DNA from 2 places in the Kitasatospora azatica KCTC 9699 genome. Region 2 is predicted to be linked to the other one. Evidence: riboswitches for the same ligand, from Rfam matches in the RefSeq annotation. Region 2 holds a riboswitch; the other holds the start of a gene.

Region 1 (3,881 bases), 4.2 Mb from region 2:
GCTCGATCTGGCCGATCCGCTGGAACAGCACCTGCCCGGAACCGTGGCCGGCCGCGCCACCATCCGCGAGTTGCTCTGCCACGCGGCCGGCCTGTCCTCCGAGACGCCCGGGCCGTGGTGGGAGCGCACCCCGGGGTCGCTCCGCCCGGAGCTGGCCGACCTGTTGGAGGAGCAGCCCTTCCGGCACCCGGCCGGCGAGCGGTTCCACTACTCCAACCCCGGCTACGCGCTGCTCGGCGCTCTGGTGGAGCGCCTGCGCGGGGAGCCGTGGGGCGAGGTGCTGCGGCAGGAGGTGCTGGAGCCGCTCGGGCTGACCCGCACCACGCTGCTGCCGCAGTCCCCGCACGCGGGTGGCTTCGCCGTGCACCCGTGGGCCGATGTGATGCTGCCCGAGCCGCTGACCGACACCGGCGCGATGGGGCCGGCCGGGCAGCTCTGGTCCACCGCCGCCGACCTGTGCCGCTGGGCCGCCTTCCTGCTGGCCGGGGACGAGAAGGTGCTCGCCACCGACACGCTGGCCGAGATGCGCCGTCCGGCCGTCGGGCCCGAGGGCGACTGGACCGCCTGCTACGGCCTCGGTCTGCAGCTGGCGCGGCGCAACGGTCGGGTGCTGGTCGGCCACGGCGGCTCGATGCCGGGCTTCCTGGCCGGGCTCTGGCTGAGCGAGGAGGACGATGTGGCGGCGGTCACCCTGGCCAATGTGACGAGCGGCACGCCCACCTCGACCATCGCCGCCGACCTGGTCTCGATCGTGGCCGAGCGCGAACCGCGCTTCCCCGCGCCCTGGCGGCCGTTCACCGACGCCGATCCGCAACTGCTGGCGCTGACCGGGCCCTGGTACTGGGGGCCGAACCCGGTCGCCCTGCACCTGCGGGCCGGCCGGGCGCTGGAGCTGACCGAGCTCGGCAGCGCGGCCCGCGCCTCGCGGTTCCGACCCGAGCCGGACGGCAGCTGGACCGGTCTGGACGGGTACTACGCGGGTGAGCCGCTGCGCGTGGTGCACGCCGCGGACGGCACGGTCAGCCATCTTGACCTGGGAAGTTTCGTCCTGACCCGGGAGCCGTACGGCCCCGCGGAGGCGATTCCCGGGGGTGTGGACCCGCAGGGGTGGCACGCGGGCTGACGGCCCGTCGGGTGACGATTTGTATCGTTATGGATCTTTAGGTCCCAACATGAGACACCTCACATTGGCTTGTGATGGGACCTTCGACCTGCCTACGGTGCTTCTCGTTCGTCCTCACACGAACCTCGCTCTCCGGAACGCCGAATCCTGCCGCCGGGCCGAGCGAGCACGTGCCTTCACAGCACCACGGCAGGGGCGGGGGAACCACAGGTAAGTCGCCTCACCCGGACTTGGTCCGGGCGGGGCTTGGGGTGAAGCCGCGCCTAGCGCGGCCGGGCAACTCCAGCCCGAATCCGACAGCTCACCTCGCAGGCGTGGGAGAGGAAAAGCTTTTCATGATGTCCCTCAACGGTCGTCCCAGCCTGCCCAGCCGCAGCACCATCAAGCGCGTTGTCGCCGCCGCCGTCGTGGCCGGCGTCGGTGCCGGTATCCCCGTGATCGCCGCCGGTGGCGCCACCGCCGCCCCGGCCCACCAGAACACCGCCGTCGCGCTGCAGGCCGCCGCCCCGACCCACGTGGTCGAGGCCGCCAAGCCGGCCGCCGTCCAGGCCGCGCCGCAGGCCGCCCCCCAGGCTGCCGCCCCGGCCGCTGCTCCCGCGACCTACACCGTGGTCTCGGGTGACTGGCTGTCCAAGATCGCCGCCTCGCACAACGTGCAGGGTGGCTGGCAGAAGCTCTACGAGCTGAACAAGTCCGTGCTCACCAAGGGCCCGAACCTGATCTTCCCCGGTCAGCACCTGACCCTGGCCACTGCCTCGGCTCCCGCCCAGGCTCCGGCGCAGGCCCCGGCCGCCCCGGCCGCTCCGGCCAAGCCGCAGAGCGCCCCGTCCACCCCGGCCCCGGCCAAGTCGGCCCCGGCCAAGGCTGCGCCGTCCGCCAAGAGCGACACCCAGGCTGCCAGCCGTTCGAACACCCGCAGCCCGCTGGCCGCCACCCCGGCCGCCGTGCCGGCTCCGGCCAACAACTCGGTCGCCTCGCTGCAGGCGCTCGCCGCGTCGATCGTCCCGGCCGACCAGCTGGCCTCGTTCGACCAGATCATCAGCCACGAGAGTGGCTGGAACATCACCGCCACCAACCCGAGCTCGGGTGCCTACGGCCTGCCGCAGGCCCTGCCCGGCAACAAGATGGCCTCGGCCGGCGCTGACTGGCAGACCAACCCCGCGACCCAGCTCCGCTGGGCGCTGCAGTACATGAACTCCACCTACGGCAGCCCGAACGCGGCGTGGGCCTTCTGGCAGACCCACTCGGCGTACTGAGCCGCCTGATCGCCTGATCTGATCCCTCGGGATTCCCCGGGTTGATTCCAGGATGATTCAGCCATCGGCCGGTCGTCGGGGCTTTGCAAACTTTGCAAAGCCCCGACGACCGGCCTTTTGGCTTTGCATGCCCGGGATCCGGGACCGGGGACCTGGGGGTCGGGAGTACCGGGGGGGGTCGGGAGTGCCGAGGGGCGGGAGTACTGGGGGTACCAGGATCCGCGGCCTACCGGCTCGGCTCGGCGACCGGGAGGTCGGAGCGGTGGATGTCCACCCAGCGGCTGCCGAAGCAGCGGTAGTAGGCAGTGCCGGCAATCCCGAGGCCGTTGTCCTCACAGGGCTTGCTCGGATCGATCCGCGGCAGGCCGAAGGAGCAGGCGTCGGCCGCGTTACCGGCCCGCACGCAGTCGTCGGGACGCAGTCCCCCGCTCGGTACGGCAACCGCGGTCGGCAGATCGGTGGCCGCCCGGGACGGCTTCTTGGTCGACTGCACCGTGGAGTGCCCAGCCGGCGAGACGCCCGCGCAACCGCTGAGCGCGAGCAGGGCGGCGGCGCCGGCGAGCTGCACGGTGCACTTGATGATCACGGGCGGCGAATCTATCAGCACGCCCGTTCGTATGCGGTGGCAGGCTCCGGGCTCAGCGTTGGCGAAGACCGGCTGCCGGGCTCAGTCGGCCGCGCCGTAGCGGACCAGGTACCCGGCCAGCCGCGCCACGTCCTCGTCGGTCCAGTCGGTGAACCGCTCCGTGAAGGACTGCCGGCGCATCTCATGGGCGTCGCGCAGCAGGGCCAGTCCGGCGTCGCTCGGCCGCAGGATCTGGCCGCGGTGGTCCTCCGGGTCCGCCTCGCGACTCAGGTACCCCAACTTCTCCAGCGCACCGACCTGTCGGCTCACCGTCGACTTGTCGAGCATGAAGTAGGCGGCCAGGTCGGCCGCCCGGCAGCCGCCGCGCTCGTTCATCAGGTCGAGCATGCTGTACGTCACCAGCGAGAGTTCCGGGTGCAGCTGCGAGGCCTTGTGCCGGGCCCGGCGGGCGAAGGCGGTCAGCTCGCGCTGGATGATCTCGATCGACGCGTCTCGGCCGGACACCCGACTGCTCCTCAGCTCAACCACTCAGCCCCACTGGTTGGGGAGTACAACATAGCCGGTCGGACCGGACGGTTACAAACGGTAGTCTTGGCGTGACAGATCCGACCGCCGCCACGGGCGGCCACCAGGGTGTCGCGGGGTGCACGTGGACTTCGATCCACCAGCTGAACAGCTCACCGACCAACCGGCCGACCAACCGGCTGAGCAGTCGTGCGACCTCGGCACCTCCGGCACCTCCGGCACTTTCGGCACCGAACTGCGGCGACTGCGGATGGCCCGTGGCCTGTCGCTGAGCGCGCTCTCCCGCCGGATCCACTACAGCAAGGGCTACCTCAGCAAGATCGAGAACGGCGGCAAGCCGGCCGGCCTCGACCTCGCCCGCCACTGCGACGACCTGCTCGGCGCCGGCGGG
Region 2 (3,881 bases):
GCGACACCCGCCGGGCCCAGGCCGAGAGCCGCAAGCTGCAGGGCGAGCTCACCGAGGCCAAGGCGGCGGCGGCCACCGAGCGCGGCGCCGCCGAGAGCGAGAACCGCCGGCTCAAGCACCGGGTGGCCGAGCTGGAGAGCGCGCTGGAGACCGGCCGGCGCACCGCCCGCGAGGGGCGCAGCGTGGAGGACATGCGGCTGCGGCTGCTGCTGGACACCGTGCTGCAGTCGGCCCAGGGCCTGCAGCGCGAGCTGGCGCTGCCGGTCACCCAGCTGCACCCGGCCGACCTGGTGGACGCCGTGGTGCCCGGCTCGGCCTCGCCGCACGACGTGGCCCGGCGCGGCCTGGCGGAGGACGACCCGGCGCTGCTGGACCAGCTGCTGGCGATCCCTCAGGTGCACCTGGTGGTGGACGGCTACAACGTGACCAAGACCGGCTACCCGACGCTGCCGCTGGAACAGCAGCGGCTGCGGCTGCTGGGCGGTCTGGCCATGCTGGCCCAGCGCACCCAGGCCGAGGTGACCTGCGTCTTCGACGGCCAGGACCTGGACGTGCCGGTGATCATGGCGCCGCCGCGCGGGGTGCGGGTGCGGTTCAGCCGCACCGGGCAGACCGCCGACGAGCTGATCCGCCAGCTGGTCCGGGCCGAGCCGCAGGGCCGCCCGGTGGTCGTGGTGTCGGCCGACCGGGAGGTCGCCGACGGCGTGCGCAAAGTCGGCGCACGCCCGGTGGCGTCGACCCTGCTGTTGAACCGGTTGTCGCGTCCCTGAAGTACCGTTCGGGTACTGACCGGGGTTCACCCGGTGAAGAGTCGGTGAAAGGCGCTGCGCCAAAGGTAGTTCGCACCGGCGGGGGAGTGGCGCGAAGATGTGATGTTCACTAGGGTCTGGCGTCAAACCTATTTTTCCGGTCACTTCACCCGATCGGGTGAGCCCGGTAGAAGAAGGAGCTGTCCCTTGGCGTCCCACCGCCGTCCCAAGCAGCCGAGCCGCGCGCGGGTGTCCGTGCTCACCGCCGCTGCGGCGACCGCGGTCGCCCTCTCCGCACAGACCGGAGCCTGGGCCGACCCCAAGCCGTCGAAGGAAGACGTCAAGGCGCAGATCGACGACCTGAACGGCCAGCAGGAAGCCGCCACCGAGAAGTACAACGGTGAGAAGGAGCGCGGCGACCAGCTGCGCCAGCAGGCCTCCCAGCTGCAGGACCAGGTGGCCCGCACCCAGCAGCAGGTGACCGAGCTGCAGTCCGGCCTGGCGGCCGTGGCGGGCGACCAGTACCGCAACGGGGGAATCGACTCCTCGGTGCAGATGATGCTCAACTCCAACCCCCAGCAGTACCTGGACCAGGCCGCCAGCATGCAGGTGGCGACCTCGACCCAGACCGACGCGCTGAAGTCGCTCCAGTCCGAGCAGCGCAAGCTGGACCAGGAGAAGAAGGAAGCCGCCGACACGCTGGCCGAGCTGGACCGCTCGACCCAGGCGCTGAACGCGGCCAAGGCGGACGTGCAGGCCAAGCTGGCAGCGGCGCAGAAGCTGCTCTCCTCGCTCAGCGCCGCCGACCAGGCCGCACTGCGGGCGGCCGACCGTGCCTCGCGCAGCGACGTCCGGGCCCCGCTGAACCTGCCGCCGGCCTCCGGCTACGCCGGCGCCGCGGTGCAGGCCGCGCTCAGCAAGCTGGGCCACGCCTACCAGTGGGGCGCCAGCGGTGCCACCTACTTCGACTGCTCGGGCCTGACCCAGTGGGCCTACGGGCAGGCCGGCGTCTCGCTGCCGCGCACCACCTACGAGCAGGTCTCGGTCGGCACCCGGGTGCCGAGCCTGGCCCAGGCCGAGCCGGGCGACCTGATCTTCTACGGCGGCGACCTGCACCACGTGTCGATGTACATCGGCAACGGCCAGGCCGTGCACGCACCGCACACCGGTGACGTGATCCGGATCGCGGACGCCGCCTCGATCGGGTCCATCAACACGATCCGCCGGCCCTGATCCGGCGGACCTGACGTTCTCTCACGCCTCGATGTGAGCCCGGACACCTGTTCGTACACTTCATGATCACCTTCCGGTGACCCGCGTATCACTCACAGTCAAAGTTGGACGATTCTTCCGACAAAGATTTGAACAGATCACGGATCTGTTACTAGGGTCGTCAACCGGACCACCGCGATGGCGTTCACCCGACCCGGGTGGCAGCGGGGGTTACCGCCGAGTCTGGAAAGCGGCACGGGCAGTTGACTGCCCGACGGGGAGCCCCTGCGGGGGAGCTGCGGACCGGAGCCGGGGAACCACACGTTCCTCCGGGGTGAATCGGCGCCAGGTCGACCTGACGGTCGGTGAGGCGTCGTAGGGCAGTCTTCCAGCCCGAACCCGTCAGCTCACCCGGTAGGCGGTCGAAGGAAGAAGGATTCGTGGCGTCCCATCGTCGTCCCAAGCCCGTCGGCCGAACACGCGCGTCGATCCTGACCGCCGCTGCCGCGACCGCCGTCGCCCTCTCGTCGCAGACCGGTGCGCACGCCGATCCGACTCCCACCCTCGACCAGGTCAAGACGCAGGTCGACGACCTGAACGGCCAGGCCGAGGCTGCCAACCAGAGCTACGAGGGTGCGCAGGTCAAGCAGCAGGCGCTGCAGAAGCAGGTCAGCGACATCCAGGACCAGGTCGCCCGCCAGCAGGACCAGGTGACCAACCTGCAGTCCGGACTGGCCGGGGTGGCCGCCGACCAGTACGCGAACAACGGCATCTCGCCGACCGTGCAGCTGATGCTCAACACCAGCCCCGACCGGTTCCTGAACCAGGCCGGCTCGCTGAACGAGCTGAACAGCACCCAGGCCGAGACCCTGAAGCAGCTTCAGCAGCAGCAGCGCAAGCTGGACCAGGACAAGGCCGAGGCGCAGGCCAAGCTCACCGAGCTGGACGCCTCCACCCAGCAGCTGAAGGCCACCAAGGACGAGGCCCAGGCCAAGCTGAAGAAGGCCCAGGACCTGCTCAACACGCTGACCGAGCAGCAGAAGCAGGCGATCGCCGCCGCCGAGGCGAAGGCCGCCGCCGATGCCAAGGCCGCCGCCGACAAGGCCGCTGCGGACGCCAAGGCCGCCGCCAGCCAGAGCGCCGCCGCCTCGCGCGACACCACCCGCACCGACCTGGGCACGCCGAGCGCGCCGGCCGGCACCCCCAGCGTGCCGAGCACCGGTGGCTCGCACGCGCAGGCCGCGATAGCCGCCGCCGTCAGCAAGCTCGGCTCGCCGTACGTCTACGGTGCCGCCGGCCCATCCACCTTCGACTGCTCGGGCCTGACCCAGTGGGCCTACGCGCAGGCCGGGGTCTCGCTCCCGCGCACCTCGCAGGAGCAGGCCGGGGCGGGGACCAACATCGGCACCAACATCGCCGACGCCCAGCCCGGCGACCTGATCGTCTTCTTCGGCGACATGCACCACATCGGCCTGTACGTCGGTGGCGGGCAGGTCATCCACGCCCCGCACACCGGCGCGGTGGTCCGCTACGAGTCCGCCACGGTGATGCCGATCTCGGCGATCGTGCGCCCCTGACGAGACGTCAGCAGACAGCCCGGCTTCCCTTGGGAAGTCGGGCTGTTCTCGTATAAATGTCCGATTGGTGATCAAATATTCGTATCGGTAGGGGTTTGGACTCGTCCGTCCTGACTCGCTAACGTCTGCGCTCGGACCTCAGTTGGACGATTGGAGTCGTCAAGCCCATGGCGATGCCGCAGCGCCCGGTACCTCCGGGCCGTACTCCCCCGCAGGGCGCCGCGCGGCGGCTCGCCCGAGTGCTGGCGGTCACCGCTGCCGCGACCACCGCGCTGGCGATAACGGCCGGCTCGGGCGCGCAGGCGGCACCACGGCCGGACCGGAACGAGGTCAAGGCGCAGGT

What was found. Region 2 has a riboswitch for cyclic di-AMP ahead of BR98_RS31360 (C40 family peptidase). Riboswitches for the same ligand answer to the same signal wherever they lie in the genome.
Region 1: it holds a riboswitch for cyclic di-AMP, as region 2 does, so the genes downstream of both, BR98_RS42300 (LysM peptidoglycan-binding domain-containing protein) here and BR98_RS31360 (C40 family peptidase) in region 2, are expected to answer to the same signal.

What each region holds. Positions count from the first base shown of each region.
Region 1 covers NZ_JQMO01000003.1:437,497-441,377, forward strand. The annotation lists gene BR98_RS13120 (serine hydrolase domain-containing protein) at 1-1,123, shown strand, start outside; cyclic di-AMP (ydaO/yuaA leader) riboswitch at 1,330-1,453, shown strand; gene BR98_RS42300 (LysM peptidoglycan-binding domain-containing protein) at 1,459-2,379, shown strand; gene BR98_RS13130 (hypothetical protein) at 2,606-2,986, opposite strand; gene BR98_RS13135 (MarR family winged helix-turn-helix transcriptional regulator) at 3,047-3,469, opposite strand; gene BR98_RS13140 (nSTAND1 domain-containing NTPase) at 3,741-3,881, shown strand, end outside.
Region 2 covers NZ_JQMO01000003.1:4,650,834-4,654,714, forward strand. The annotation lists gene BR98_RS31350 (NYN domain-containing protein) at 1-770, shown strand, start outside; gene BR98_RS31355 (C40 family peptidase) at 957-1,982, shown strand; cyclic di-AMP (ydaO/yuaA leader) riboswitch at 2,246-2,397, shown strand; gene BR98_RS31360 (C40 family peptidase) at 2,402-3,538, shown strand; gene BR98_RS31365 (C40 family peptidase) at 3,706-3,881, shown strand, end outside.